3 regions of the Streptomyces sp. NPDC047886 genome follow, and region 2 is predicted to be linked to each of the others. Evidence: riboswitches for the same ligand, from Rfam matches in the RefSeq annotation. Region 2 holds a riboswitch; each other region holds the start of a gene.

What was found. A riboswitch is a leader RNA that binds a small molecule or an ion and turns the genes downstream of it on or off. The one in region 2 is predicted to bind thiamine pyrophosphate.
Region 1: it holds a riboswitch for thiamine pyrophosphate, as region 2 does, so the genes downstream of both, thiC (phosphomethylpyrimidine synthase ThiC) here and ACGF5U_RS06255 (thiamine ABC transporter substrate binding subunit) in region 2, are expected to answer to the same signal.
Region 3: it holds a riboswitch for thiamine pyrophosphate, as region 2 does, so the genes downstream of both, thiO (glycine oxidase ThiO) here and ACGF5U_RS06255 (thiamine ABC transporter substrate binding subunit) in region 2, are expected to answer to the same signal.

Annotation. Positions count from the first base shown of each region.
Region 1 is NZ_JBIDCF010000003.1:493,533-503,852, forward strand. It holds gene hisC (histidinol-phosphate transaminase) at 1-134, opposite strand, end outside; gene ACGF5U_RS13805 (LacI family DNA-binding transcriptional regulator) at 628-1,743, shown strand; gene ACGF5U_RS13810 (metallophosphoesterase) at 1,971-3,131, shown strand; gene ACGF5U_RS13815 (hypothetical protein) at 3,280-4,125, shown strand; gene ACGF5U_RS13820 (DUF805 domain-containing protein) at 4,204-4,560, opposite strand; gene ACGF5U_RS13825 (VWA domain-containing protein) at 4,769-6,190, opposite strand; gene thiC (phosphomethylpyrimidine synthase ThiC) at 6,512-8,320, opposite strand; TPP riboswitch at 8,314-8,448, opposite strand; gene ACGF5U_RS13835 (YibE/F family protein) at 8,520-9,899, shown strand; gene ACGF5U_RS13840 (SsgA family sporulation/cell division regulator) at 10,004-10,320, opposite strand, start outside.
Region 2 is NZ_JBIDCF010000002.1:109,214-119,533, forward strand. It holds gene ACGF5U_RS06230 (hypothetical protein) at 1-435, shown strand, start outside; gene ACGF5U_RS06235 (LOG family protein) at 503-1,633, shown strand; gene ACGF5U_RS06240 (hypothetical protein) at 1,712-2,692, shown strand; gene ACGF5U_RS06245 (ABC transporter ATP-binding protein) at 2,860-3,900, opposite strand; gene ACGF5U_RS06250 (ABC transporter permease) at 3,903-5,510, opposite strand; gene ACGF5U_RS06255 (thiamine ABC transporter substrate binding subunit) at 5,612-6,703, opposite strand; TPP riboswitch at 6,780-6,889, opposite strand; gene rlmN (23S rRNA (adenine(2503)-C(2))-methyltransferase RlmN) at 7,121-8,227, opposite strand; gene ACGF5U_RS06265 (phosphatidate cytidylyltransferase) at 8,357-9,499, opposite strand; gene frr (ribosome recycling factor) at 9,499-10,056, opposite strand; gene pyrH (UMP kinase) at 10,223-10,320, opposite strand, start outside.
Region 3 is NZ_JBIDCF010000001.1:351,719-362,038, forward strand. It holds gene ACGF5U_RS01565 (TetR/AcrR family transcriptional regulator) at 1-36, shown strand, start outside; gene ACGF5U_RS01570 (DUF4126 domain-containing protein) at 537-1,160, shown strand; gene ACGF5U_RS01575 (phytoene desaturase family protein) at 1,238-2,740, shown strand; gene ACGF5U_RS01580 (hypothetical protein) at 2,780-3,724, opposite strand; gene metF (methylenetetrahydrofolate reductase [NAD(P)H]) at 3,776-4,693, opposite strand; gene thiE (thiamine phosphate synthase) at 4,836-5,489, opposite strand; gene ACGF5U_RS01595 (Rv2175c family DNA-binding protein) at 5,577-5,942, opposite strand; gene ACGF5U_RS01600 (NAD(P)/FAD-dependent oxidoreductase) at 6,324-7,544, opposite strand; gene ACGF5U_RS01605 (hypothetical protein) at 7,573-7,914, opposite strand; TPP riboswitch at 7,966-8,078, shown strand; gene thiO (glycine oxidase ThiO) at 8,076-9,224, shown strand; gene thiS (sulfur carrier protein ThiS) at 9,239-9,487, shown strand; gene ACGF5U_RS01620 (thiazole synthase) at 9,491-10,285, shown strand.

The DNA of each region.
Region 1 (10,320 bases), on a different contig from region 2:
GGCAGCGGCGGGTACGGGTTCTCGTTGGAGGACAGCTTGTACGCGACCGGGCCGTCCGCGGCGGCCGGCTTGCCCGGCTTGTACGTCGGAATGCCGTCCAGCACGGCGCGCAGCTTGGGGCTCGTCTCGCTCACTGTGGTCCTCCTCGACCGTCCGTCCCACCAATACTGCTCACCATATGAGGATTCCGCCCCGCTGCGAATGGCGGAAAGGCAACGACTCGTCTCCTTCCGCCCCGCACCGGCCCGCCACCGCCCCGCTACCGACCCCCTACCGGCCCGGCCCGCCGCCGGCCCGCCACCGGCGCCGTGGAGCGCTGACGCGCGTGTTCGGGTCCGACCCGCGCGCCGACGGCGCGGGGCGAGGGGGGAGCGCTCCACGGGGTGGCGCGCGCCGGTGGCTCGCGCCGTGGCGCGCATCCCCCGTAGAGGTGAGTTGAACGCTCACCGGAACTTCGGCCAGGGGTAGAACTCGAACGCATCAACAAGCTGCGATTCACCCTACAGTCGGTCAACTACCTTGGAATGCAAGGCAGTTGACCCCGAACGACCTTGCAGAAACGTGCCTGTCAACGAGTGAATATGCGACCGGCCCAACCGTCCGTCGTCGCCCTACTATCGGCTCGCCATGACAGCAGCAGGGAAGCACCAGGTGAGCCGGGCACAGACCCGGGGAAGCCGGCAGAGTCGAGCGGGCATCCGGGACGTGGCCGCCGCAGCCGGAGTCTCCATCACGACTGTCTCCGACGCGCTCAACGGCAAGGGCCGGCTCCCGGACGCCACCCGCCGCCATGTCCGCGAGGTCGCCGACCGGCTGGGCTACCGCCCTTCCGCCGCGGCCCGAACGCTCCGTACCGGCAAGTCCGGCCTCATCGGCCTGACGGTGACGACCTACGGGGATGAACCTTTCACCTTCACCGAGTTCGCGTACTTCGCGGAGATGGCGAGAGCCGCCACCTCCGCCGCGCTCGCCCGCGGGTACGCCCTTGTCATTCTGCCCGCCACCTCACGCCGCAGCCCCGCGGACGTCTGGTCGAACGTCGCTCTCGACGGCACCGTCGTCATCGATCCGTCCGACCACGACCCGGTCGTCACCGAGCTGGTCCGCCAGGGGCTGCCGGTCGTGTCCGACGGCCGCCCGGCCGGCACTCTCCCGGTCACGGCCTGGGTCGACAACGATCACGAGGCGGCCGTCATCGATCTGCTGGACCACCTCGCGGCGGCCGGCGCCCGGCGCATCGGCCTGCTCACGGGCACCACCACCGACACGTACACCCGACTGTCCACGACCGCGTACCTCAACTGGTGCGAGCGCGTGGGCCAGGACCCGGTGTACGAGTCGTACCCCGCCCACGATCCGTGCGCCGGCGCGGTCGCCGCCGACCGGCTGCTGGCCCGCCCCGACCGGCCGGACGCCGTCTACGGTCTCTTCGACCCCAACGGCACCGACCTGCTGGCCGCGGCACGGAGGTACGGACTGCGCGTCCCGGACGATCTGCTCCTGGTCTGCTGCAGCGAGTCCACCGTCTACGCCACCACCGAGCCGCCGATCACCACCCTGTCGCTCAAGCCCCGGCGGATCGGCACCGCGGTCGTCCAGCTGCTCATCGACGCCATCGAGGGCATCGACACCGACCGGCCGGTCCAGCAGGTGATACCGACGGAGCTGATCGTCCGCACGTCGTCGCAGCGACGGTCGCCGCGGACCACCGTCAGCCCGCCCCGGTCACGCCCCCAGGAGTGACCGCCGGCTGCCCGGCCCCCGGCAGCTCGTACGGATGGAGAGGAAAGGACCGGCGGAGGCCGGTCCAGACCTTAACAATTGGGGCGAAACAGCCGGTGAACCGGGGGTGCACTCCGATTCACCACCCCTGGTGCGTCACACAGCACAGGCCTCATTCCTATGATGGGCGCACGACACCGCGGGCCACCCCGACCAGGCCGGTCCGCGAGGTGTAGGGCGTCGCGACGGTGGTGGAGGGGTCGATGACTCAGGGGGCCGGTCAAGGACCCGTGGTGCGGACGGCGACGTTGCGCGACTTCCGCGTACCGCCGTACGCCAAGGTGCCCGTGCAGGGCAACTCCGCGCAGCCCCACCCGCAGCCCGTGCCACCGCGGCAGGAGCCCCCGCAGGCGCCGGCCCGTGCGGTGCACCCCGGCAACGCGTTCCCGGAGGGCGAGCCGCCCGAGGGCTACACGCCCACCGCACGCGACCTGCCGGTGATCAACCGGGGCGACACCGTCCAGGTCGACGTCACGGCGGCGGAGGCCGAGCCGGCGACGGCTCCGGTGGCCGCGGCGAACGGCGGACCCGGACCGCTGTACGTCGTCGGCGACGTCCACGGCTACCTGGACGAGCTCCTGGTCGCCCTCCGCGCGCAGGGCCTCATCGACGCCGAAGGACACTGGGCGGCGGGCAACGCCAGGCTGTGGTTCCTCGGCGACTTCACCGACCGGGGCCCCGACGGCATCGGCGTCATCGACCTCGTCATGCGGCTGTCCGCCGAGGCGGCGGCGGCCGGCGGCTACTGCAAGGCCCTGATGGGCAATCACGAACTGCTGCTGCTCGGCGCGAAGCGGTTCGGCGACACCCCGGTCAACTCGGGCGCGGGCACCGCCACCTTCCAGGCGGCGTGGCTGCTCAACGGCGGCCAGAAGAGCGACATGGACCGCCTCCAGGAGGTCCACCTCCAGTGGATGGCCCGGCTCGACGCGGTAGTCGAGCAGGACGGCCATCTGCTGCTGCACTCCGACACCACCGCGTACCTCGACTACGGCACCACCATCGAGGACGTCAACGACACCGTCCACGAGATCCTCACCCGCAACGACGCCGACGAGTGCTGGGACCTGTTCCGCAAGTTCACCAAGCGCTTCGCGTTCCGTGACGAGGGCGGGGCCACGGCCGTACGCGAACTGCTCGCGGCGTACGGCGGACAGCGCGTCGTGCACGGGCACAGCCCGATCCCGTACCTGCTCGGCGAGGTCGGCACCGAGGACGCCGACGGCGAGACCACGGGCCCGACGGTCCAAGGCCCCCACGTGTACGCGGACGGACTCGCCATCGCCATGGACGGCGGGGTGACCATGGCCGGAAAGCTGCTGGTCGTCCAACTCCCCTTGCACAACTGAGAGCGACCGGGGCAGGCGAATTCCGGAAACCCTCTGTCACCCCCCTGCGTACCCGCTCTACCATCGGTGCATCCGTAGCAGGCTCTCCTCCGTCTGTGCCCAACTGCCCGTTCTACGCGGGCGGACAGGCGCCACGGAGTATCGGGGGATGCACATGAGAAGCGCTCCGCACCTGCTGAACGAGGACCGCGCCGCGTACGAGCGCCTCCTCGACGACGCGCTGCGCACCGCGCACGACCGCCCGGATCTCGCCGCGGTCGGGGAACGGCTCAACGCCGAACAGCTGCGCACCATGGCACTCAACGCGACAGCGCTGATCACCGAGGCGGCCTCGACCGAGTACGACCACTTCGTGAAGGTCCGCGAGGAGCACCGCCGGCCCACCGGTATGTCCATGATGAGCTCGGTGCTCGGCCCAGCGGGCGACGAGACGACCACCGGCGCGGGTTTCGGTGTCGTCGTGACCGTGCTCGCCCCGGTGCTCGCCGGCACGGCAGCGGTCATCTTCCTGCTCGTGGGGTACGTCCTGAAGATGCTCGATCCGGCCCCGTCGTTCGCCGACCCCCTGCTCACGGCCGGCTGGTTCTTCGGCGCCGTGACGGCGGCGAGCATCCTGGCCGCCGCGATCGGGCTGCTGGTCGCCGCCGTACGGAACAGCTCGACCCAGGTGTCCGCGCACGAACCGGGCGGTGACCTGCCCGACGAGATCTCCCGCGCCCGGGAGGCGTGGCTGCACGCGCTGCTGGAGCGGGGCATCCTGCCGTTCCTGCGCGCCGCGCTCGCCGAGCCCGGCGCTCCGCCCGAAGCGGCGGACGCCCGGCGGCAGGCGGGGCGGATCCCGAAGGTCGGCTACAGCGGACCCGACTTCAGCAGCCCGGCGGAGGGCGGCACGGCGCCGCGCGCGGGGTTCACCAGCCCGGACTTCACCAGTCCCGACTTCACGGGCCCGGCGGCCCCGGCGTCCGAACGCCTCCCGGACCACCAGCCCGACTGACATCTCCCGTCCCACCGGACATGCCGGAGCCCGGCGCCGCTGACGGCACCGGGCTCCGGGTCACGCGTGGGCGACGCCTCAGGCGGCGGGGACGAACTTCGGGTTGGCGCCCCACTTGTTCGCCTCGGCCTTGCCGTCGGAGGCGAGGAAGACCAGCAGGATGATGCCGCCGACCAGCGGCACGAACGAGATGAGCAGCCACCAGCCGGACCGGCCGGTGTCGTGCAGACGGCGGATCGAGACGGCGAGCGCAGGCAGCAGCACCGCGAGGATGTACAGGACGTAGAGGACCCCGTTCGTACCGGCGGCGTAGTCCACACCCATCAGCACCAGCGCGATAACGGAGTGGATGAGGGTGAACATCCAGTACTCCTTGCGGCGCGCGCGCCCGCCGAAGCCCACGTAGTTCTTGAGTACTGCCAGGTACCAGCTCACTGAGGTTCCCTCCACCGCCCTTGTCAGGGACGAATCGTTTTTTCGCCAAACACGGGGAAGGTAAAGGACACATAAGTACACGTCAAGCCAATTGCGGTCGGCGGCGAAACGTACATCGACCTGCCGCTCTACCGTGTCCGTTCCGACGCCTGGCCGTGGGGATGATCACGACACAAGGCGACACACCGTCATGAACAAGCCAGATACGTCAGAGGATGCCGAGCCGTCGTGCGGCGGCGATCCACGAGGGGAACTCGGACAGCAGCCGATCGTAGAGTTCGGCGTCGGGAACGACCGCGATGTCGTCCACCGCGAAGAACCCCACGTTGTCGACACGACGCCCCGGCATGGTGTCGAACCGCTCCAGTACGCCGTAGTTCGACCGCCCGAGCCCCACGAACTGCCAGAAGACCGGTTCGTCGACCGCTTCCCGCAACTCCCGCTCGATCTCGGCGTTCCGGTACACGCCGCCGTCGGAGAAGAACAGCACCAGGGTGGGCGCGGCGGTCGGGTTGGCCCGGACGTAGGCCCGTACCTCGGCGATGGCCTTCTGCTCCTCGTTCTGGATGCCCACCGCCCGCATGTCCACCTGACCGGGGTGAAGTCCCTTCCTGGGCTTCCGCGACCGGCCGAACAGACTCAGCTCGCCCACCCGCACATGGAGCCGCAGCCACTCGGGCAGTTCACCCAGCCGTAGATCCGGCAGCCGGGCGGGATGCGAGGCGAAGGTCCACGCCTGCATCTCGCCGTCGTCGTCCAACTGCGCGGCCACGGCGGCCATGCGCTCGACCACGTCGGCGACGACGCCCCGGGAGTAGAGGAACGACATCGACCCGGAAGCGTCGAGTACCAGGATCACGCGGGCCGTCGTCCCCTCGGCGCCGTGCTTGCGCAGGCTGACCGCGACCTGCTCCTTGCGCAGCGAGAGGCGCTTGCGCATGTCGACGGGCAGCCGCTCCTCCCCCGCGCCGGCCCGGCGCGCGGCAGCCGGATTCGCGGTGGTGGTCGGCGCGGGAGGGCTCGGGGCGGCAGGACTCGGCACGGGACGTGTCGGCGCGGGACGTGTCGGCGCTGGAGAGCTCGGCGCGGCGGCTGGTTCCTCGTCCACGCTGATACCGAAGTCGGTGGCGAGCCCCGCGAGACCGGAGTCGTACCCCTGCCCCACGGCACGGAACTTCCACCGGCCGTCACGCAGGTACAGCTCGCCGCAGACGAACGCCGTCTCCGTCCCCGCCGTCATCTCGAAGCGCACGAGCTCGGCCCCGCTCCCGGCGTCCAGCAGCCGCAGCGTCAGGCCCGCCATCGCGCCGAACGTCCCGCCGTCGGCCGACGCGCACAGCAGGATCCGTTCGATCCCGGTCTCGACCCGGCGCAGCTCCACCCCGACGGTGTCGGTGACGACGCCCCCCGCCGTCCGCTTGCCCAGATGGCGTACGGCGTCCGAGGCGTGCCGCGGCTGGTTGTAGAAGACGAAGTCGTGGTCGTCGCGCACGCGGCCGGCCCCGGTGAGGAGCAGCGCCGACGCGTCGGCGTCCGGCACCCCGGGGTGCTCCCGCCAGGAGAGCTCGGCATGAACGGCGGCGGCCGGGACGGGAAGGTTGGCGCCCTTGCTCAGGGAAGTCGCAGTCACCCCGCCAGTGTGCCGACGCACGGCCGCACCGGAACCCCCACGACCGAAGCCGCTCCCGCCCACGCCCGCCACCACGGACGGCGGTCCGGGCCATGGGCGGTGGACGGGCATGGACACCGGACGGCGGACAGCGCGTCGCACGGGGGCGGGGCGCACGCCGGACCAGGCGCACGGCAGACCGGACGCACGGCGGGCGGCAGACCGGGCGCACGCCGCATGGGGCGCACGGGGCGCACGGCAGACCGGGCGCACGGCGGGCGGGGCGGGCCCGCGACTCCCCCCTCGGATCGCGGGCCCGCCCGGTCGTCCCCGTTCTCCGGGTCAGTCGGCCAGCGGCAGGTAGACGCGGTTGCCGGCCGCCGCGAACTCCTTCGACTTCGCCGCCATGCCGTCCTCGATCTCCTGCTGCGAGCCGCCGTGTTCCCGGCGGATGTCCTGCGAGATCTTCATCGAACAGAACTTCGGCCCGCACATCGAGCAGAAGTGCGCCGTCTTCGCGGGCTCGGCGGGCAGCGTCTCGTCGTGGAACTCGCGGGCCGTGTCCGGGTCGAGGGCCAGGTTGAACTGGTCCTCCCAGCGGAACTCGAACCGTGCGTCCGAGAGCGCGTCGTCCCACTCCTGCGCGCCCGGGTGCCCCTTGGCGAGGTCGGCCGCGTGCGCGGCGATCTTGTAGGTGATGACGCCGGTCTTCACATCGTCGCGGTTGGGCAGGCCCAGGTGCTCCTTGGGCGTGACGTAGCAGAGCATGGCCGTGCCCCACCAGGCGATCATCGCCGCGCCGATGCCCGAGGTGATGTGGTCGTACGCCGGGGCGACGTCGGTGGTCAGCGGGCCGAGCGTGTAGAACGGCGCCTCCTCGCAGATCTCCTGCTGGAGGTCGATGTTCTCCTTGATCTTGTGCATCGGGACATGGCCCGGTCCCTCGATCATGGTCTGTACGTTGTGCCGCTTGGCGATCGTGTTGAGTTCGCCGAGCGTGCGCAGCTCCGCGAACTGCGCCTCGTCGTTGGCGTCGGCGATCGAGCCGGGCCGCAGGCCGTCACCGAGCGAGTACGTCACGTCGTACGCGGCGAGGATCTCGCAGAGCTCCTCGAAGTTCTCGTACAGGAAGCTCTCCTTGTGGTGCGCGAGGCACCACGCGGCCATGATCGAGCCGCCGCGCGAGACGATGCCGGTCTTTCGGCGGGCGGTCAGCGGCACGTACCGGAGCAGTACGCCGGCGTGGACCGTCATGTAGTCGACGCCCTGTTCGGCCTGCTCGATGACCGTGTCCTTGTAGATGTCCCAGGTCAGCTCCTCGGCCCTGCCGTCGACCTTCTCCAGGGCCTGGTAGAGCGGCACGGTGCCGATGGGCACGGGGGAGTTGCGCAGCACCCACTCGCGGGTGGTGTGGATGTTGCGGCCGGTGGACAGGTCCATGACCGTGTCGGCGCCCCAGCGGGTCGCCCAGGTCATCTTCTCGACCTCCTCCTCGATGGAGGAGGTGACGGCCGAGTTGCCGATGTTGGCGTTGACCTTCACCAGGAACCGCTTGCCGATGATCATCGGCTCGATCTCCGGGTGGTTGACGTTCGCCGGGAGCACCGCGCGGCCGGCCGCGATCTCCTCGCGTACGACCTCGGGCGAGACGTTCTCGCGGACCGCGACGTACTCCATCTCCGGGGTGATCTCGCCCCGGCGCGCGTACGCGAGCTGGGTCACCGCCTGGCCGTCGCGGCCCCGCCGGGGCTGGCGCGGACGGCCGGGGAACACCGCGTCCAGGTTGCGCAGGCCGCCGCGCGGCGACGTGTGCTTGATGCCGTCGTCCTCGGGGCGGACCGGGCGTCCCGCGTACTCCTCGGTGTCGCCGCGGCCGATGATCCAGTTCTCGCGCAACGGTGGTAGCCCGCGGCGTACATCGGTCTCGACGTTCGGATCGGTGTACGGACCGGACGTGTCGTACAGCGTCACGTCCTTGCCGTTGGTGAGGTGCACCTGCCGGACCGGCACCCGGATGTCGGGGCGCGAACCCTCGACGTATCCCTTGTGCCAGCCGATGGACCTCCCGCTCTCCCCGGCCCCGTCCGGGGCCCCCTCGGGGTGGGACCCCTCAGGGCTGGAGGCAGGCGTGCGTGCGTCCTGAACGGTCATGATGACCTACTCCCTACGCCGGCATTACCCGGTAACAGGTTCGGCGGTCGGCGCAGCTGCTTCCCGTACGGATGTACGAAGGTCAGCGCCCTCTCAGCCCGGTGCTCCGAGCTCCCGCGTGTGCAAAGGTGCCACCACGCTAGCGTCATTCCGGCCGCGCTGAACAGAGGGCCCCCCTCGTTCTTGCGATGATCGGTCGGTGACTTCCTCGCATCAGCCCCCGGAACAGCGCCCGGAACACGGCACCGCCCACGACGGGCTCGGCCATGTCCACGCGCACACTCACGGGCCTGCCGCGCCCGTCTCGAAGCATCTGCGGAAGGTGATCGCCGCAGTGCTGATTCCTTTCGCCACCGCGGTGCTGGTCGGTCTGGCCGTGCTGTGGCCGGGCGGAGCACCGGCGCACGAGCGCACCGGTGTCGGCTTCGACCGGCAGACCGAGCAGGGCAAGGTCGTCCGCGTCGACAGGGTGAACTGTGCGGATGTGAACGCCGCGCAGGTCCCGCCGACCGGCGACACGACGACGCCCCAGGGGCGTGAGGCGATCAACGCCCAGCAGGGCGACTGCGAGAAGGCGACCATCGAGGTCACCACCGGCAAGGACAAGGGCCGTACGTTCACCGAGATCGTGCAGCCGGACGCGCCCCGCCGCCTCGACCAGGGCCAGGAGGTCGTGGTCGCGTACGCGCCCGACGCCCCACGGGATCTGCAGTACTCGGTTACCGATGTGAACCGCAAATTCCCGCTGGCGCTTCTCGGTGTCGTCTTCGCCCTGGCGGTGGTGGCGGTCGGTCGGCTGCGGGGCGTGATGGCGCTGGTCGCCCTCGGGACCAGTTTCCTGACCCTGACGTTCTTCATCCTCCCCGCCATCCTGCAGGGCTCGAACCCGCTGGTGGTGGCCGTCGTGGGGGCCAGCGCGATCATGCTGGTCGCGCTGTACCTGAGCCATGGGCTGAGCGCGCGGACCTCGGTCGCCGTGCTCGGCACGCTCATCTCGCTGCTGCTGATCGGACTGCTGGGCTCGCTGTTCATCGGCTGGGCGTCGCTGACCGGCAACACCGACGACTACACGGGTCTGATCCACGGCCTGTATCCGAACATCGACATGTCCGGTCTGCTGCTGGCCGGCGTCATCATCGGTTCGCTCGGTGTGCTGGACGATGTGACGGTCACTCAGACGTCGGCGGTGTGGGAACTGCACCAGGCGGACCCGAGGATGGGTCCCCGGGCCTTGTACCGGGCGGGTATCCGGATCGGCCGGGACCACATCGCGTCGGTGGTGAACACGCTGGTGCTGGCGTACGCGGGTGCGGCGCTTCCCCTGCTGCTGCTGTTCTCGATCGCGCAGAGCAGTGTGGGGACGGTGGCCAACAGCGAGATCGTGGCGCAGGAGATCGTGCGGACGCTGGTCGGCTCGATCGGCCTGGTCGCTTCGGTGCCGGTGACCACGGCGCTGGCCGCGCTGGTCGTGTCGGCGGACCGGCGGTCGGCGCTCGCGCACGGCGCCGCGGGGACCGGTGAACCGGGCGGGCCCGCGCCTGCGGTACGCACCGGCCGGGGCCGCCGCCGCAAACGCTGAGCCGCCGGTACGAGGCGGGCGCGGGGCCTGCCGTCGCGGACCGGAGGCGGGGCGCGGGCATGAGAGGCCGGGCCCGGGGCCCGAGTCCCGCCCGCGCCCGGGGCTCAGCCGGCGTTCTCCTCGGCGAGGATGCGCCCGAGCGCCTCCTCCAGACCGACCTCGAAGTCACCCAGCGTGTGCTCCTGGCCCATCGGCACCAGCTTGTCCGTGCGGTCGAGGAACGCCACGAGCGGCGGGGCGCTCGCCCGGAACACCGCCTGGTCCGCGCCCACACGCAGGCGGATCATGACGTCCGACAGCTCATCGCGGTCCGTCGGCGCGATGCGCACATCCCCGTCCCCGCTCGGCAGATTGATGCCGTCCAGCAGCAGTTCCCGGCTGAACGCCCAGGTCACCGGGGCATCGCCGGGCAGGTGGAACG
Region 2 (10,320 bases):
GTCGCGGGGCCGGGCCTCGCCCACCTGTGCGGCCGACTGCTCCAGGCGCTGCGGCCCGGACCGACCCGGCTGCTCGCGGGGCGCGCCCTGATGGAGGAGGCGCACCGGATCGGGCGGCCCCTGGGCGTGGTGTGCGCGGTGGGGTCGGCCACGATCACGGCGACCGTCCTGCACGGGGCGGGCGGGCGCCCGCTCGGGCCGCTGACCGGTCTCGGCGCGGGCCTGGTGATGGCCTGCACCCTGGCCACGCTCCTCACCGCCGCGCTGGAGACCCGCCAGTGCCGGGCCGGGACGACGGCCGCGCTGATCCGGCTCGGCGCCCCCGCGTCGATGCTGCGTACGGCCGCCGCCCTGCGCGCCGGGCTCCTGCTGACCGTCTTCGGACCGTTGACGTGGGCCGTGGCGCTGCTGGCGGCGCTGCCGCTGCGGTACTGACCCGGGCGCCCCCGCCACCTCGGGGGCAGGGGGCAACTCGCCGCCGGGCAGGGCCTATCGTGGCCGCATGGCGCACCTTCACCGGCATGGACACCCGCACGGCCACGACCGAGAGATCGAGACGCTGGAGGAGTTCGACGCGGTCGTCGCGCGCGGCAGCCTCGTCGGACACCGCGTCCAGTCCGTCGATCTGACGGACCGTACGTTCGCCCTGCTGTCCGTCGACACCACGGGAGCCGTGTTCCTCGGCTGCCCCATGCTGCCGGACGCGGCGACGAAGGTACGGGGCGAGGGGGCGCTCGTGTTCCCGCCCGTACCGGATCTGCCGTTCGACCCGTACCGGGGGCTGCTCTACTCCCCCGACGAACTGTTCACGGCCCTGGCCGAGCACGGGTACGGGGCCACGCCGGACGCCCTGACGTACGAGTGGTTCCAGCGGACCCTGGCGGACGGCGACGTCTTCGCGTCGATGCTGCGCGCCGTCCACGACGACTCCGTCTCCGACGCGCTGGACGAGCGGCTCGCCGGTGCCCGGGTCGTCGGTGTCATGGGGGGCCACGCCATGGCTCGGGGCACCGACGCGTACGCCGGCGCCGCCCGGCTCGGCCGCACGCTGAGCCGCGCCGGGCTGACGGTTGCCACCGGTGGAGGTCCCGGCGCGATGGAGGCCGCGAACCTGGGCGCGTACGCCGCGCCGCACCCCGACGGGATGCTGGACGACGCGCTGCTGCTGCTCGGCAAGGAGCCGTCGTACGCGCCGTCGATCGGCGCCTGGGCCCGCGTGGCGTTCGAGGTGCGGGCGCGCTGGCCGCGCGGCGGCGACTCGATCGGCATCCCGACCTGGTTCTACGGGCACGAGCCGCCGAACGCGTTCGCCGAGCACATCGCCAAGTACTTCGCCAACGCCACCCGCGAGGACGGCCTCCTCGCGCGCTGCACGGCCGGTGTGGTCTATCTGCCGGGCGCGGCCGGCACGGTGCAGGAGATCTTCGACAACGCGACGCCCAACTACTACGAGTCGCGGGGCGAACCGACCCCGATGGTCCTGGTGAACCGTACGCACTGGACCGAGCACCTGCCCGCGTGGCCGCTGCTGCGGGCGCTGGCCGAGGGCCGCTCGATGGCGCCGCGGATCGCGCTGGTCGACACGGTGGAGGAAGCGGCGGAGGAGCTGCTGCGGCTCGCGTCGGCCACGTAGCGAAACAGACAGAAGCAACTTTCGGCACCGAACCGACGTCTGGCAGACGGTACAGACCATCTCGGAACGGAGCCCGGTGTGCTCATAGGACTGTTGACGGCCATCGCGGCCTCGATCTGCTACGGCACGGGCTCGGTCCTGCAAGCCGTGGGCTCGCGCAGGTCCGCGCGTCAGGAGGCCGCGGCGGCGAGAGCGCGAGCGGGCTCCGGCACCGGTCCCACCGCCGCTCCCGGGGTCACCCAGCACGGCGGCCCGTCCCTGTCGTCCACCGCGAAGGCCGCGATGACCTGGGAGTTCATCGTCGGCACGATCCTCGACTTCATCGGCTTCGGACTCGGCGCGCTGGCCGCCAGGATGCTGCCGCTGTTCCTGTCCCAGACGGTGATCAGCGCGAACCTGGTGATCACCGCCGTGCTGAGCGTCAAGATGCTCGGCATCCGGCTGACCCGCGCCGAATGGACGTCGATCGGCGTCGTCTGCTCGGCGCTGGTGCTCCTGGCCACGGCGGCAGGGCCCGAGGGCAGCGGACACACCCCGATCAGCACCCACTGGTGGCTGCTGGCGATCTCGCTGCTGCTGATCGTCGGCGGCACCGTGGTCGTACGGCTGCTGGGCGCACGGGCCGCGATCCTCGCCGGTCTGCTGTCCGGACTGGGCTTCGGCGCGCTCGGCGTCGGCGTGCGCATCCTGGGCGGCATCGATCCGTTCGACCCCTTCACGCTGCTCACCGACCCGGCCCTGTACGCGATCCTCGTCGCCGGGTTCGGCGGTATGTACCTGCACACCGTCGCGCTCCAGATCGGCTCCGTGAACGGCGCCACGGCCGCGCTCGTCGTCGGTGAGACGGTGCTGCCCGGCGCGATCGGCGTGCTGTGGCTCGGCGACGCGGCCCGCGCCGGTCTGGGCTGGCTCGCCGTGCTCGGCTTCGTCCTCGCCGTGGCGGGCGCGGTGGCCGTCGCCTGGTTCGGCGCGCCGGAAGGCCACGGCGGGCCGGCGGCACCGGGCGCCGACGACGGGGCCGGAGCCGAACCGGAACGCGCGCCCGCCGCCGTCGGCTGAGCACCCGGCTCCGCCCACCCGGCGGAGCCGTGCCGTCCCCTGGGACGCCGGGTTACGGGGCCGCCCGGCCCGCGCGTTCCGGGGGCGCACTGCCCGCCGCGTTACGGGGCCGCCCGGCCCGCCGCGCCAGGGGTGCCGTACCCGCCGCGTTCGCGGCCCGCGCGGCGTCAGGCGGCGTCCAGGACGACGACCTCGTCCGGGGCGAACGTCACCCCGACCGCCGCGCCCGGCTCCGGCGCGTCGCGCAGGCCGCACTCCGCCTCCAGCGGCGGCGCGTCCCCGCCGGACGGCCGCAACCGCACGGCGACGTGATGGCCCCGGAACGTCCGCGCCTCCACGGTGCAGCGCAGCCCGTCCGCCGGATCGCCGAGCAGCACCCCGGCGGGCCGCACCAGCAGCCGCGTCTCGCACTGCGGCGTACCGGCGGGCACCGGCACCCTGCCCCACACCGTGTCGGCCGCCTCGCCGCCCACCCGCGCCGCCACCACGTTGTCGAAGCCCAGGAACCGGGCCACGAACTCGGACGCGGGCCGCTCCCACACCTCGGTGGGCGTGCCCACCTGGGCGATCCGGCCGTCGCGCATCACCACGACCCGGTCGGCGAGGGCGAACGCCTCCCCCTGGTCATGGGTGACGGCCAGCACGGTCGTGCCCAGCCGCCCGAACAGTCCGCGCAGCTCGACCACGATCCGCTCACGCAGCCCCCGGTCGAGCTGGCCGAGGGGCTCGTCCAGCATCAGCAGCCGGGGCCGGGGGGCCAGCGCCCTGGCCAGCGCCACGCGCTGCTGCTCACCGCCGGACAGGGCGGCGACGGAGCGCCGTTCCGTGCCGGGCAGCCCGACGAGGTCGAGGAGTTCGGCGACCCGCGCGGCCCGCTCGGCCCGCGACGCGCCGTGCATCCGCAGCCCGAACGCGACGTTGCCGCCCACATCGCGCTGCGGGAACAGCTGGTGGTCCTGGAACATCAGGCCGACGCCCCGCCGGTGCACGGGCACGCCCGCCTGGTCGGCGCCCGCGAGCAGCACCCGGCCCGCGTCGGCGTGCTGGAGCCCGGCGACGACCCGCAGCAGCGTCGACTTCCCGCTGCCGCTCGGCCCGAGCACGCACACGATCTCGTGGTCGGCGACCGTCAGGTCCACCGCGTCGAGGGCGGTCCGCGCCGTGTCCCGGGCCCCGAAGCGTACGGTCACGCCTTCCAGCGCCAGCATGTCTAGAACTCTCCCGAGCGATCGGTACGAACACGTTCGAGCAGCAGCAGCGCCACCGCGCAGACCACCATGAGGATGGTGGACAGCGCCATGGCCTGCCCGTAGTTGAGCTCGCCGGGCCGGCCGAGCAGCCGTGCCACGGCCACCGGCAGGGTCGGGCTGTCGGCGCGGGCGATGAACACGGTCGCCCCGAACTCGCCCAGCGACACGGCGAACGCGAACCCGGCGGCGACCAGCAGCGCCCGCCGCACCATCGGCAGGTCCACCTCCCGCCAGGCCCGCAGCGGTGACGCGCCGAGTACGGCGGCCGCCTCGCGCAGCCTCGGGTCCACGGCCCGCAGGACGGGCAGCATGGTCCGTACGACGAAGGGCACCCCGACCAGGGCCTGGGCGAGCGGCACCAGGATCCACGAGGTGCGCAGGTCCAGCGGCGGCTCGTCCAGCGCGATCAGGAAACCGAAACCGACGGTCACGGCGGACACGCCGAGCGGCAGCATCAGCAGCGCGTCGAAGCCGCGCACCAGCCGGCCCGCCCGCCGGGTCAGCGCGGCGGCGGCGAGCCCCCCGACGACCACGGCGATCGCGGTGGCGGCCAGCGCGTACTGGAGGGAGTTCCAGACCGCCTCCATCGGCGGCACCAGGAAGGTGCCGCCGCCGGAGCCGGCCGACCGCAGCGCCCGGTAGTACCCGAGCCCGCCGGAGGCGTCCAGCGACCGGGCGACCAGCACCCCGAGCGGCAGGAGCAGCAGCACGGCGACCGAGACGAGGACGCCGCCGAGCAGGGCCCACTGTCCGGCTCCGCGCGGCCGGCGGGCGGTCCGCGCCGGGTCGACCAGCCGCAGCGCGGCCTCCCGGCGCCGTACCGTCCAGGCGTGCACCGCGAGGATGCCGCCGACCGCGGCGAACTGCACGAGCGTGAGCACGGCGGCCGTCGGCAGGTCCAGCAGCTGCGCGGTCTGCCGGTAGATCTCCGCCTCCAGGGTCCGGTAGCCGGGCCCGCCGAGGATCAGCACGACACCGAACGAGGTGTACGTGAACAGGAACACCATCAGCGCGGCGGCGGCGACGGCGGGTGCGAGCGCCGGCAGTGTCACCCGCCGCCAGGCGCCGAGCCGGGACGCCCCGAGGACCCGGGCGGCCTCCTCCTGCCGGGGGTCGAGCTGGGCCCACAGGCCGCCGACCGTCCGGACGACGACGGCGTAGTTGAAGAAGACGTGCGCGAGGAGGATCGCCCATACGGTCGTGTCGAGCCGTACGCCCCACAGGTCGTCCAGCAGCCCCCCTCGGCCGACGACCGCCAGGAACGCCGTGCCGACGACGACCGTCGGCAGGACGAACGGCACGGTCACCACGGCCCGCAGCAGCTGCTTGCCGGGGAAGTCGAACCGGGCGAAGACGTACGCGCCGGGCAGCGCGACGAGCAGGGTGAGCGCGGTGGAGGCGAGTGCCTGCCAGGTGGTGAACCACAGGACGTCGAGGATGTCCGGCCGGCTCAGGACCTGCCCGAGCCGGCCGAACTTCCACACCCCGTCGGCCTTCAGCCCCCGGCCGACGATCGCGGCGACCGGGTAGGCGAAGAACAGGGCGAAGAAGGCCAGGGGCAGGAGCAGGAGCCCGCCCCTGACCAGCCCGCCCCTGGCCGTCCCGCCCCTGGCCGTCCCGCCCCTGGCGGTCCCGCCTCGGGCGGGCCGGCCGTCGGCCGGCGGGTCCGTCACTTCAGGACGAGCGAGGACCACGTCTGGATCCACTCGTCCCGGTTCTTGGCGATCTTGTCAGGGGCGACGGTCTCCGGCTTGTCGACCACCACGCCGTGCTGGGTGAACAGCGCGGGCAGCTTCGCGTCGTCGGCGACCGGGTTCACGAACATCTGCAGCGGCATGTCCTCCTGGAACCGCTTGCCGATCAGGAAGTCGATCAGGGCCTTGCCGCCGGCCTCGTTCTTCGCGCCGGTCAGCAGCCCTGCGAACTCGATCTGCCGGAAGCAGGTGCCGGTGGACACGCCGGTGGGCGCCTCGCTCGGCTGCGGGTCGGCGTACAGCACCTCGACCGGCGGGCTGGAGGCGTACGACACGACGAGCGGCCGGTCCGCCTTGGCCTGCTTGCCGCCGGCGGAGCCGGAGAACTCCTGGTTGTAGGCGATCTCCCAGCTGTCGACCACCTTCACGCCGTTGGCCTTCAGCTTCTTCCAGTAGTCCTGCCAGCCGGTGTCCCCGTAGGCGGCGGCCGTGCCGAGCAGGAAGCCGAGTCCGGGCGAGGACCGCTCGGGGTTCTCCACGACGAGGAGGTCCTTGTAGGCGGGCTTCGCCAGGTCGTCGAAGGTCTGCGGCGGCGCGAGCTTCTTGTCGGCGAAGTACTTCTTGTCGTAGTTGACGCAGATGTCGCCGGAGTCGACGGGCGTGACGCGGTGCTTGTCCTTGTCGAGCCGGACCGCGTCCGGGATCCGGTCGAGGCCCTTCGCCTCGTACGGCTGGAACAGGTCGTTGTCGAGGGCGCGGGACAGCAGGGTGTTGTCGACGCCGAAGAAGACGTCGCCCTGCGGGGCGCCCTTGGTGAGGACGGCCTTGTTGACGGCCTCACCGGCGTCGCCGCTCTTGAGGACCTTGACCGTGTAGCCGGTCTGCCGGGTGAACTCCTTCAGGACGGCCTCGGAAGCGTTGAAGGAGTCGTGGCTGACGAGGGTGACGGTCTTCGGCTTCGTGCCGTCGCCGGCCGATGTGCCGGAGTCGTCACCGCAGGCGGTGAGCGTCGTGACGCCCAGCGCGGCGGCCAGCGTGCCGACCGCGATCTTCTTGGTGGTGCTCACTGAGATTCCTCCTGGGGGTGTCCAGGAAGAGACGCGGCCCTGCCCACCCGTCGGGCGGGTGGGCAGGGCGCAACAGCTCGAGTAACGACCGAACTTCCTACCCAGAATGACCTGGGCGAGGTTCAGAGGGTCTGCGGTCTGACGGCACCGCACTCTCAGCGCTGTGGCGCTCCCCTGTCGGAATATGCAGATGTTCGAGCTCAGACTACAACGGGGCGATTTCCGGCCGTTTCCCGGCCGGTCGCCCGGCCTCTCGACGCCCGCCCCCCAGGCCCGGGCATCGACGCCCTCGGCCCGGCGGTCGGCACCCTCGGCCCGGTGATCGGCGCCGACCTCAGAGCCCAGGCCGCCCCACAGCCAGACCTCAAGGCACAGCCCCTCGGCGCCCAGACCTTAGGGCCCGGGGCGGCGCTCTGGTCAGCGCTCGGCGGCGGCGAGCTGACCGCAGGCCCCGTCGATCTCCTGGCCACGGGTGTCCCTGACGGTGACCGGCACCCCATGGGCCGCGATGGCCTCCACGAACGCCTTCTCGTCCTCCGGACGGGAGGCGGTCCACTTCGATCCCGGGGTCGGGTTCAGCGGAATCAGGTTGACATGGACCCTCTTGCCCTTCAGCAGCCGGCCGAGCAGGTCGCCGCGCCAGGCCTGGTCGTTGATGTCCCTGATCAGCGCGTACTCGATGGAGACCCGGCGCCCGGACTTCTCCGCGTACTCCCACGCCGCGTCCAGTACCTCGCGGACCTTCCACCGGGTGTTCACCGGGACGAGGGTGTCCCGCAGCTCGTCGTCCGGGGCGTGCAGCGACACGGCGAGACGGCACTTGAAGCCCTCGTCGGCGAACCGCAGCATCGCCGGAACCAGCCCGACGGTGGACACGGTGATCCCGCGCTGCGACAGCCCGAGCCCGTCCGGCTCCGGGTCGGTGAGGCGGCGGATCGCGCCGACGACCCGCTTGTAGTTGGCGAGGGGCTCGCCCATGCCCATGAACACGATGTTCGACAGCCGGGCGGGACCCCCGGGCACCTCGCCGTCGCGCAGGGCCCGCATACCGTCGACGATCTGGTGCACGATCTCGGCCGTGGACAGGTTCCGGTCGAGACCGGCCTGGCCGGTGGCGCAGAACGGGCAGTTCATCCCGCAGCCGGCCTGCGAGGAGATGCACATCGTCACCCGGTCCGGGTAGCGCATGAGCACGGACTCGACCAGCGTGCCGTCGTGCAGCCGCCACAGCGTCTTACGGGTGGTGTCGTCGTCACACGAGATGTGCCGGACGACGGACATCAGATCGGGCAGCAGCTCCCCGGCGAGCCGCTCGCGCGAGGCGGCCGGGATGTCGGTCCACTCGGCGGGGTCGTGGGCGTACCGCGCGAAGTAGTGCGTGGACAGCTGCTTGGCGCGGAACGGCTTCTCGCCGATGGCGGCGACAGCCTCCTTGCGCTCGGCGGGCGTGAGGTCGGCGAGGTGCCGCGGGGGCTGCTTGGCTCCGCGCGGGGCGACGAAAGTGAGTTCTCCGGGCTTGGGCATGGTGCTACCAGTGTCGCAGAGATACGGAAAAGGGCCCGCCGCCCTGTGGACAACGAGCCCTTCCCGGGAAAAGCCCAGGTCAGCGGTGAGCCGTGGCCGATCCGACGGCGGCTCGGCCGACTCCCGTGTTCAGCCGGCCCCGACGAACACGACCAGCAGCAGCCACACCACCGGCGCTGTCGGCAGCAGCGAGTCCAGCCGGTCCATGATGCCCCCGTGCCCTGGGAGGAGCGTGCCCATGTCCTTGATGCCCAGGTCCCGCTTGATCATGGACTCGCCGAGGTCGCCGAGTGTCGCGCTCACCGCGACCGCGAAGCCCAGCACGAGCCCCTGCCACCAGGTGCCGCCGTCGATCAGGAACTGCATGGACAGGGCGCCCGCCACCATCGCGAACGTCACCGCCCCGAGCAGGCCCTCACGGGTCTTGCCGGGGCTGATGCGCGGGGCCAGCTTGTGTCTGCCGAACCGCCAGCCCACCGCGTACGCGCCGGTGTCGCTGACCACGGTCAGCACCAGGAACGTCAGCACCCGCCACGGCCCGTCGTCGGCCGCGAGCATCAGTGCCACGAACGTCGCCAGGAACGGCACGTAGAACGCGGCGAACACGCCCGCGGTGACATCCCTGAGATAGCCCTCGGGGGGCTCCGTCATGCGCCAGACGAGTACCGCCAGCGCGGTGAGCGCCATCGCCACCCATGCGCCCTCGGCGCCGCGGACGTAGCCGGCCACGACCATCGCCGCGCCGCCGACGGCCAGCGGCACGAGCGGCGCCTTGATGGCCTTGCGCTCCGCCAGCCGGGAGGTGAGCTCCCAGAGGCCGACCACGACGGCGACCGCTATGACGCCGACGAAAACGAACTTCTGGATGAACAGCGACGCGATGATCACCGCGCCGAGTCCCACCCCGACCCCTATGGCGGCGCGCAGGTCACGACCGGCCCGCTTCTTCCCCTGGGCCTTCCGCCCTCGCGGCGGGCGCGGCTCCGAGGGCTCCGGGCGCTCCTGGGGCTGCGGTGCCGGCGGCGGCGGGCTGGGCATGGGCTCCTGCGGCATCTCGTCACGGAACAGGGGACCGCTCAGCCGAGCGGTCCCCCGATCTCGGTCGTCCTGGTCTCCACCAGCGGGGACGTCGGGCACGATGGGCATGGGCCGAGTGTGCGGTGCGTCATGCCCATCGTAGGCGGGACCCGCCGGGGCCGCCGGAGCGAGCCCCTGGTCAGGCGGACCCCAGTGGCCGCCTCGTGGCGGTGCCCCCCAGGAAGCGTCGTTCATCAGACCTCGAGCAGCTCGGCTTCCTTGTGCTTGAGCAGCTCGTCGACCTGCGCGACATACTTCGCGGTGGTGTCGTCGAGCTCCTTCTCCGCACGGCGGCCCTCGTCCTCGCCGACCTCGCCGTCCTTGACGAACTTGTCGATGGTCTCCTTGGCCTTGCGGCGGACGGAGCGGATCGAGATCTTCGCGTCCTCGCCCTTGCCCTTGGCGACCTTGATGTACTCGCGGCGGCGCTCCTCCGTCAGCTCGGGGAACACCACTCGGATGATGTTGCCGTCGTTGGTCGGGTTGACGCCGAGGTCGGAGTCGCGGATGGCCTGCTCGATGTTGCGCAGGGCGCTCTTGTCGAACGGGGTCACCACGGCCATGCGCGGCTCGGGCACCGAGAACGATGCCAGCTGGTTGATCGGCGTCGTGGCGCCGTAGTAGTCGGCCACGATCTTGTTGAACATCGCCGGGTGCGCACGCCCGGTGCGGATCGCGGCGAAGTCCTCTTTGGCGACCAGGACGGCCTTCTCCATCTTCTCCTCGGCCTCGAGGAGGGTCTCTTCGATCACCACTTGCTCCTGCGTGTCTTGGTGAGGCCCGACGTGCTCAGGGCCGCGGAACCTGCGTCGCGTCTTCTCCTGCACGGTGTCCGACCGGCAGGGCTTTGTCCATCCCCGGGCGGGGCAGCCGGGGGTCCCCCGGCCGCGGCCGCTGACTTCCGGCCGCTCACTCCGGCTAGCTCCGGCTGCCCTGGTCGCTCACGAGAGTGCCGATCTTCTCACCCTTCACCGCGCGCGCGATATTGCCCGCCGCCAGCAGTTCGAAGACGAGGA
Region 3 (10,320 bases), on a different contig from region 2:
TCCCGGCTGCTGCACGGCCGGGTCAGCGGCTGCTGATACGGCCACCGCACGGGCGGGCGGAGGCGGGACGGCCGCGCGTGACCGGCGGCTGGACGGCCGCCCGTGACCGGCGGCTGGACGGCCGCCCGTGAGCGGCAGCGGGACGGCCGCGCGTGACCGGCGGCGGTGACCCGCGTACGAGACAGGTCCGGCGAGGCTCGATCCCCCCGAGCCCCGCCGGACCTGCGTTCTTCCCCCGTGGGCCCGGTTCTCCCCCGTCCCCCGGCCCCCGTCGTGCGAGAGAGCCCGCCCCCGTGTGTTCCCCCGTGGTCGCGGGCCCTTTCTTGGTGCACCCCGTTCGTCAGGTGCGCCGCGCCGTCTCCGCCGCCCCGTGTCGGCGGTTCCGGCGCCGCGCCCCTTCCGTGGCCTCCACTCTTCCGTCCGCGCAGGTCGGGGCCCATCCGCGTCCCTACTCATCTCGTGGACTAAGTACGGATACTCAGCGCTCCGCGCACCTCCCCATCCGCGCGGACCGCCGGCTGGCTACGATCACGGGCGTGTCCGTACTCCCTTTGGTGTTCACGAGCGGCTGGGCGAGCGGGATCAACGCCTATGCGGTGGTCCTGCTGTTCGGCGTCTTCGGTGTCACCGGTCTGAGCGACGAGGTGCCCGCGGCTCTGCAGCGCACCGACGTCCTGATAGCCGCCGGCGTCCTCTTCCTCTGCGAGGCCGTGGCGGACAAGATCCCCTACTTCGACTCGGTCTGGGACTCGGTGCACACCGTGGTCCGGCCGCTGTCCGGCGCGGTGGTGGCCGCGCTGATCGCCGGGCAGAACGGCTCGCTGCCCGAACTCGCGGCGGGCGCCATCGGCGGTACGACGGCGCTGCTGAGCCATCTGGTCAAGGCGGGGACGCGGATGGCGGTGAACACCTCGCCCGAGCCGATGAGCAACATCGTCGTCAGCACGGCCGAGGACCTGGGCGTCGCCGCCGTCATCACCTTCGCGATCTTCAACCCGGTGGCCGCGGCGGTCATCGCGGGGGTGCTGCTCCTGCTGGGTATCGTCGTCGTGCTCTTCCTGGTCGGACGGATCCGCCGGTTCCTGCGGCGCCGGGCGCAGCGCCGTGAGGAGAAGCGGCTCGCCGCTGCCGGTACGCCCGGTGGCGGGCCACCCGGCTGACGGCGGCCCGGTGGCGGGCCGCCCCGTGGAGGGCCGCCCGGCCGCGGTGTCGGTGGCCCCCGGTAGGGTCGGCTGACATGGCACGGATTGCGGTGATCGGCGCCGGGATGGGCGCCATGGCGGCTGCCGCCCGGCTGGCCGTCGCGGGCCACCGGGTGACGGTGTACGAGCGCGCGGCGACGTACGGCGGCGCGGTGGGCCGGTTCGAGCGGGACGGGTTCGCCTTCGACACCGGCCCCGGTCTGCTGCACCTGCCCGCGGTGTACCGGGACCTCTTCGTGAAGACCGGCAAGGAGCCGCTGGAGCGGTGCGTCGAGCTCACGCAGGTGGACCCGGCGAGCCGGCACGTCTTCCCGGACGGTACGGCGGTGTCCCTGCCGAACGCGTCGCGCGCGGGTGTCGTCTCCGCGCTGGACGCCGCCCTGGGGGCGGGCGCGGGCGAGCGGTGGGGGGCGTTCCTGAACCGGGCGCGGGACGCCTGGGACCGTGCGCGGCGGCCCCTGCTGGAGGAGCCGTTGCCGGCCGACGTGACGCCGTTCGCGCGCGACCCGTACCCGGCGCTGAAGTCGCGGGTGTTGCGGCGTTCGGCGTCGACGCTCGCCGAGGTGGGCCGGCGGGAGCTGGACGATCCGAGGCTGGCCGCCCTGCTGGACGGCTGGGCCCTGGCGTACGGGTTCGATCCCGCGACCGCCCCGCCGTCGGCCGCCGTGCTGCCCTACATGGAGCAGACGTTCGGCACCTGGTACGTGCGCGGCGGCCTGCGGGCGCTGGCCGACGCGGTGTACGAACGGTGCCGCGCCCGGAAGGTCGAGTTCCGGTTCGGGGCCGAAGTGACCGACGTGGTCGAGAAGGCCGGTCGGGCCGCCGGTGTCGAACTGGCCGGCGGTGAGGTCGTGGAGGCGGACCACGTCGTCGCCGGGGCTCCCGTCCCGGCGCTGTACCGGAACCAGGTCGTGCCCTGGACGCGGCAGGACGAGTGGCCGCACATCCGGACCGCCTCGCCGACCGGGCGGGTCACGGTCTGTCTGGCCCTTCGGGGCGCCCGGGAGGAGGGCGCCGCGCACCGGACGGTGGTGCACTCCGCCGACCGGGCGGACGAACTGGCGGCCCTCGCCTCCGGCGGAAGACTGTGCGCGCGCCCGACCGTCGTGGTGCTGCGGCCCGACGACGCGGCGCTGCGCCCGGACGGCGCGCACGAGGCGGTCACCGTGACCGCGACGGTGCCGACGGTGCCCGAGAGCCTCTGGAGCGGTTCCGGGGACGGGGTCGAGGCGTTCGCGGACCGGATGGCGGAGGCGGCGGAGGCGGCCGTGCCGGGGCTGCGGGAGCGGCTGCTGTGGCGCGAGGTGCGCACACCGGCGGACACCCGCAGGGAGACGGGCGTGTACGAGGTTCCGGGACCCGCGCTGGCGGGTGCGCGTGGCGCGCTGCTGCCCACGCCGAACCCGGCGCCGCTGCCGGGTCTGTACTTCGCCGGGGGCTGGGCGCATCCGGGTGGCGGGCTCCCGCACGCCGGGATGTCGGGCGCGCTGGTCGCGGGCCTGATCGTGGAGGGCGCGGACTTCCGCGGCTCGCGGTAGGAAACGCGGCTCGGCTCGGTAGCTCGGCGGCCGGGCGGCTCAGTAGCGGTAGTGCTGCTGGTCGTTCGGGTGGGGGTCGTAGCCGTACGGCGAGGGCGGCTCCTGCGGCGGCGGGGGCATCTGCTGGTCGCCGTCGCGCTGGTGCGGCACCCAGACGCCGCCCGGCGGGGTGTCCATGCCGTACTGGCCGGCGTACGGATCGGTGCCGGGTTCGCCCGGGTACTGCTGCGGGGCGCCGTAACCGGCGTCGTACGTCCCGTACCCGCCGGAGCCGTAGCCCGCCCCGTACGCCCCGGGCTGCTCGTACGCGCCGTAGCCGTCCTGGCCGGCGGCCGCGCCGGTGGCGGTGCCGATGTACGGGTCGGAGTAGGCGGCGTAGCTCTGCTGGGTCTCGCCGGTGCCGTAGTCGTACGGCCCGGTGTAGGCACCGGCGCCCTGGCCGTAGTCCTGGGGCTGGTAGCCGGTCTGGTCGTGCTCCCGCTGGTCGTAGCCCTGCTCCTGGCCCGTGGGCGCCGACGCGGCGTACACGCCGTACTGGCCGGTGTCGTCGGGCAGCGGCTGCGGGGCGTACACGGCGGTGGCCTCGGCGGCACTCTCGGCCGGGGGCTCGTCCAGGGGCCCGCCGGGTGCGGCGCCCTCCGGCTCGTACGCCAGGTCGGTCACCTCCAGCGTCGGTCCGGCGTCCGCCGCCGCGGGGCCGACCTTGCGACGGCGGCTGACGCCGGGGCTGCCGCCGAGCGCCCAGCCGGTGGAGAACCCGCGGCGGAAGGACAGCGTCACGTACGTCTGGCCGACACCGAAGGCGATCGTGCCGACGACGATCACGTAGACCGACGGGATCAGGGCGCCGACGACCACGCCCAGGAAGCCCGCGAAGGCGAGGAGCCGCCACCGCAGCCGGGCCTTGTACTGGAGGAGCACCTCACCGAGCAGCCACAGCGCGACGATGCCGAACGCGATGTAGAGCAGCGTCCACCAGCTCATGCCCGCCCCTCTCATGCGGCCGCCGCCTCGGGACGTGACGGGTACGGCCGGTCAGGACTGCGGGTGCAGTCCGAGATTCTCGTAGATCTCGAGCGTAGCCGTGGAGTTGTTGAGCGTGATGAAGTGCAGTCCGGGAACACCTTCGGACAGCAGACGTGCGCAGAACTCCGTCGCGAACTCGATGCCCATGGAGCGTACAGCGGCCGCGTCGTCCTTGACCGCGAGGATCCGCTCTTTCACGGCGGGCGGGAAGTGCGCGTTGCTGAGCTGCGGCAGCCGGTCCAGCTGCTTGACGTTGGTGACGGGCATGACCTCGGGGATGATCGGGGTCTCGCAGCCCGCGGCGGCGACCCGGTCGCGCAGCCGCAGGTAGCTCTCCGGCTCGAAGAACATCTGGGTGATGGCGTAGTCGGCGCCGGCCCTGCACTTGTCCACGAAGTGCCGGACGTCGGTGTCCCAGTCCGTGGACCTCGGGTGCATCTCCGGGAAGGCGGCGACACCGACGCAGAAGTCCCCGGCCTCCTTGATCAGCCGGACCAGGTCGACGGCGTACTCCAGGCCCTCCGGGTGCGAGACCCAGTCGGCCATCGGGTCGCCCGGCGGGTCGCCGCGCAGGGCCAGGATGTTGCGGATCCCGGCGTCGGCGAACTGTCCGACCATGTTGCGCAGCTCGGCGACGGAGTGGCCGACCGCCGTGAGGTGCGCGACGGGCGTCAGGGTGGTGTCCGCGGCGATCTGCTCGGTGGCCTTGACCGTCCCGGCGCGGGTGGAACCGCCGGCCCCGTACGTCACGGAGACGAAGCTCGGGGCCACCGCCTCGACCCGGCGCAGCGCGTTCCAGAGGTTGCGCTCGCCCTTCTCGGTCTTGGGCGCCCAGAACTCGAACGAGTACGTCGTCTCGCCGGTCGCCAGCAGATCACGCACGGTGCGGGCGCGATCCGTACGGGTGGAAGGAGTGCCAAGGGCCATGTCGGCAGCGTAGCCACGACCCGCCGGGCTCACCCAACCAGAGGACATGGTTTGGGGTGATTTGCCGGGTTCTTGTCCACGCTTCGGACACTCATGGACACCTTGGAGGGCCGGGCGCGGATCTGGCGCGGCCCTGGCGCAACTACTCCGTGTCCCGCTCCCGGACCCGCTTGGCCAGCGACGACGCCGCCTCGGCCGGGTCGTCGGCCTCGGTGATGGCCCGTACGACGACGATCCGGCGGGCTCCGCTGTCCAGAATCTGGTCCACGTTTCCCAGATCGATGCCGCCGATGGCGAACCAGGGCCTCTCCCCCGCCAGCGACGCCGCGTACCGCACGAGGTCGAGGCCGGGGGCGTACCGCCCGGGCTTGGTGGGCGTGGGCCAGCAGGGGCCCGTGCAGAAGTAGTCCACGCCGGGCTCGGCGACCGCCGCGTCCACCTCCGCGTCGGCGTGCGTGGACCGGCCGATCAGCACCCGCTCGCCGAGGATCGCGCGGGCGGCGGGGACGGGCAGGTCGCCCTGGCCGAGGTGCAGCACGTCGGACCCGATGGCGTGCGCCACGTCGGCCCGGTCGTTCACCGCGAGCAGCTTGCCGTGCCGGCGGCAGGCGTCGGCGAACACCGCGAGGTGCTCCAGCTCCTCACCGGCCTCCATGCCCTTGTCGCGGAGCTGGACGATGTCCACGCCGGAGGTGAGGACCGCGTCGAGGAACTCGGGGAGGTCCCCCTGCCGCTTGCGGGCGTCCGTGCACAGATAGAGCCGGGCGTCGGACAGCTGCGCGCGTGCGGTGGCCATGAGGTGTTTCCCCCCGTTGTGCGGCGGTGCGCGGTGCGCGGGCGGGCCCGCCCGCGCACCGCCTGGTGTCGGTGTGGTGCTCGTGTCTCAGACGGCGAGCGCCTGGGCTCGGCGCTTCACCTCCGTGCCGCGATTCTCGCGGAGGGCCTGCGCGGGCGTGCCCGGCAGGGTCGGGTCCGGAGTGAACAGCCACTCCAGCATCTCTTCGTCGGTGAAGCCGTCGTCCTTCAGGAGCGTCAGGGTGCCGGAGAGACCCTTGACGACCTTGCCGTCCTTGATGAAGTCGGCAGGCACCTGGAGCGTCCGGTTCTCACCCCGGCGCACGGCGATCAGCTGGCCCTCCTTGACCAGCTGCCGCACACGCGTCACCTCGACATCGAGCATCTCCGCGATGTCGGGAAGGTGGAGCCAGGCAGGGACGAGAGCATCGGTCTTTGCGTCAATCTCGGTCACGTGACAAGCCTGCCATCCCCGACTGACAGTCGGTAGCGGGGTGGGGGTGTACGGGGCCCGCGCCCCACCGGGCGGCCGACAACCACACCCGGAAGGCCGCGTCCCCCAGCGACCCGGGGCGGCCCGGCGGGCGGACCGGCGGGCGGCCCGGGGCGGCGCTGAGAGCGGGGCCGGGGGCGCGGCGCGGTGGCGGCCCGGCGGGCGCGGCGAGCGGCCCGGAGCGGTGCTGTGAGCGGGGCCGGGGCGGGCTGTCCGGGGGCGGGTCGGCGGGGCCGGGGCGGGCGGGCGGGCCAGCGGGCGCGGCCCGGCGGGCGCGGCGGCTCCGGCGGCTCGGCGGCTCCGGCGGCTCGGCGGCTCCGGCGGCTCCGGCGGCTCCGGCGGTCAGGCTCCGCTGGCCGCCGCCTTCAGCGGCGTGGCCGGGTCCGCGACGCGCACCGGGTCCAGCGGGGCGCCCGACTCGATCAGCCTGCGGCCCTGGGCCAGGTCGCGCGGGCGGCCGACCGCGAGCAGGGCCACCAGGGCGTCGTCCCTGAGCCACACCACCGACCAGGCGGCGGTCGCCGGGTCGCCCCGCCGGACCATCGTGTCGGCGGCCGCGTGGTGCCCGGCGTACTGCACGAAACGGCCGAACTGCTCGGACCAGAAGTACGGCACGGGGTCGTACGGGCGGGGCGTCTCGCCCACGATGTCGGCGGCGACCGTGCGCGGCCCCTGGAGCGCGTTGTCCCAGTGGTGGACCAGCAGGCGCGTGCCGTACCGGGCGGACGGGAACGAGGCGCAGTCGCCGACCGCGTACACGTCGGGGACGGAGGTGCGCAGCCGGTCGTCCGCGACGACGGCGCCGTCGGGGCCGAGTTCGACGCCGGAGCCGGCCAGCCACGCGGTGGCGGGCCGCGCGCCGATGCCGACGACGACGGCTCCGGCCGGCAGGATCCGGCCGTCGTCCAGGGTGACCGTGCCGGGTTCGACCCGGTCCACGCGCGCGCGGGTCAGGAGTTCGGCGCCGCTCTCCGCGTACCACTCGGCCATCGGCGCGGCGACCTCGGCGGGCAGGGCGCCCGCGAGCGGCCGGTCGGCCGCCTCCACGACGGTCACCGCGCAGCCCGCCTCGCGGGCGGCCGTGGTGAACTCGGCGCCGATCCACCCGGCACCGACGACCACCACGTCGTGCTGCCCGGCGAGGACCGGGCGCAGCCGTTCCGCGTCGTCCACGGTGCGCAGCAGATGGACGCCGGGGACGCCCTCGGAGCCGGGCAGCGCGATCGGCACGGCACCGGTCGCGACGACGAGCACGTCGTACGGGACGGGCCCGGCCTCCGTGTCGACGGCGTGCGCGCCGGGGCGCAGGCCGCTCACCTCGACGCCGAGGCGCAGTTCGATGCCGAGCGCCTCGAAGTCCACGTCGAAGGCGGAGTCCTCGGCCTTGCCCAGGAGTACCGCCTTGGAGAGCGGCGGCCTGTCGTACGGCTGGTGCGGTTCGGCGCCGAGCAGCAGCACCGGCCCCGTGAAGCCCTGCTCCCGCAGGGCCACCGCCGTCTGCACCCCGGCCATTCCCGCGCCGACGATGACGACGCGCCGCTCTTCCCTCTTCTGCTCGCTCACGCGATCACCTTACGCAGCTGACATGACGTCAGGAAGACGGTTCCTCGACCACGCTCGTGCCACGGCCCTCCTGGGACTCCCACTCCCACGTCTCCTCCAGCCGAACGCGTCCGTCGGGGAGCTCCACCACGGTGGAGAGACAGTGCCCGGACGCCGTCCGGCCGTCCCGCCTCAGTTGCACGTACCGGAAGTCGAGCCGGTCCCCCGCGCGCGTGCCGACGAGGTGCCCGTGCACGACGTCGCCGCCCGCGTACTCGGCCCAGACGCGGCCGTCCCGCTCGTGGTAGGTGAACCGGGTCCCGGTGCCGACCTGGCCGGGCGCCTGGTCGGCGACCGGGTACAGCACGAGTCCGTCGAGTGAACGCGCCACGGCGAAGGCTCCCTTACAGACGGTCCGGCGGTGGGGTTAGTCTGGCCACGCTAGAGCACTCGCGGGAGCCCGGACGCACCGGGCTGAGAGGGAGGCTGGACGGCCTCCGACCGTACGAACCTGATCCGGGTCATGCCGGCGAAGGGAGGGGCTGGACGCCCATGTCACGTACGTCAGACGTCCTCGTCATCGGGGGCGGAATCATCGGCCTGGTCACGGCCTGGCGGGCGGCGCAGCGGGGGCTGCGCACCGCCGTGGTGGACCCCGAGCCGGGCGGAGGGGCCGCGCTGGTGGCGGCCGGAATGCTCGCCGCGGTCACCGAACTGCACTACGGGGAGGAGACGCTCCTCGGTCTCAACACGGCGTCGGCGGAGCGGTATCCGGGCTTCGTCGCCGAACTGGAGGAGGTCACGGGGCTCGACGTCGGCTACCGCGCGTGCGGCACGCTCGCCGTCGCGCTGGACGCCGACGACCGGGCCCATCTGCGGGAACTGCACGCGCTGCAGCGCCGCTGCGGGCTGGAGTCCGAGTGGCTGACCGGCCGCGAGTGCCGCCGCCTGGAGCCCATGCTGGCACCCGGGGTCCGCGGCGGGCTGCGGGTCGACGGCGACCACCAGGTCGACCCCCGGCGGCTGACGGCGGCGCTGCTGGCGGCCTGCCGGCACGCCGGGGTGGCCCTGCACCGCTCCTGGGCGGACCGGCTCTCGGTGGTACGGGACCGGGCGGCGGGAGCCGTACTCGCGGACGGGACGGAGGTGGCGGCCGGTCAGGTGGTGCTGGCGGCCGGCAGCCTCAGCGGCCGGCTCGGCGGCGTACCGGCCGATGTCCTGCCGCCGGTCAGGCCGGTGAAGGGGCAGGTCGTGCGGCTGGCGGTGCCCGCCCCGTACGCGCCGTTCCTGAGCCGTACGGTCCGGGCGGTGGTCCGCGGCAGCCAGGTGTACCTGGTGCCGCGCGAGAACGGCGAGCTGGTCGTGGGCGCGACGAGCGAGGAACTCGGCTGGGACACCACGGTCACGGCGGGCGGCGTGTACGAGCTGCTGCGCGACGCGCACGAGCTGGTGCCGGGCATCACCGAGCTGCCGCTCACCGAGACCCGGGCGGGCCTGCGCCCGGCATCGCCCGACAACGCCCCGATGCTGGGCCCGTCCGCGCTGCCCGGCCTGCACCTGGCGACCGGGCACTACCGCAACGGGGTGCTGCTGGCGCCGGTCACCGGCGACGTGCTGGCGGCGGTGCTCACCACCGGTGAGCTGCCCGACGAGGCCCGCGCGTTCACGCCCGCCCGTTTCTCCACCGTAGGAGTGTCATGAGTGCCCCGACCGGCATGAGCGCCCCGGGTGAGACCCCCGCCCCGCCCGGGACCGCCGCCGCCCTGACCGTCTCCGTGAACGGTGCGGCACGACGGCTGGCCTCCCCGCTGACGCTGGACGCGCTGGTCGCGACCTTCACGTCCGCCCCGTCCGGCGTCGCCGCCGCCGTCAACGAGACCGTCGTCCCGCGCGGCCAGTGGGCCGGGACGCTGCTCGCCGACGGCGACCGGGTCGAGGTCCTCACCGCCGTCCAGGGGGGCTGAACCATGGCCGACGACCGTCTCACCATCGCCGGGACGACCTTCGACTCCCGGCTGATCATGGGTACGGGCGGGGCGCCGAGCCTCGACGTACTGGAACGCGCCCTCGCCGCCAGCGGCACGCAGCTGACGACCGTGGCCATGCGCCGCCTCGACCCGACCGTCCAGGGCTCGGTGCTGTCCGTCCTGGACCGGCTGGACATCCGCGTCCTCCCGAACACGGCGGGCTGTTTCACGGCAGGTGAGGCCGTGCTGACGGCCCGGCTCGCGCGGGAGGCGCTCGGCACCGACTGGATCAAGCTGGAGGTGGTGGCGGACGAGCGCACGCTGCTCCCCGATCCGATCGAGCTGCTCGACGCGGCGGAGGCACTGGTCGACGACGGTTTCACGGTGCTGCCGTACACCAACGACGACCCGGTCCTGGCGCGCAGGCTGGAGGACGCGGGCTGCGCGGCCATCATGCCGCTGGGCTCCCCCATCGGCTCGGGTCTCGGCATCCGCAACCCGCACAACTTCCAGCTGATCGTGGAGCGCGCGAACGTGCCCGTGATCCTGGACGCGGGCGCGGGTACGGCGTCCGACGCGGCGCTGGCGATGGAGCTGGGCTGCGCGGCGGTGATGCTGGCGTCGGCGGTCACACGGGCGCAGGAGCCGGTGCTGATGGCCGAGGCGATGCGGCACGCCGTCGAGGCGGGCCGGCTCGCGCACCGCGCGGGCCGCATCCCCCGCCGCCACTTCGCGGAGGCCTCGTCACCGGTGGAGGGCAGGGCCGTGCTGGATCCCGAGCGCCCGGCGTTCTGACCGCCCCCGCGGCCGGCTGTCACAGGTCGGCTGCG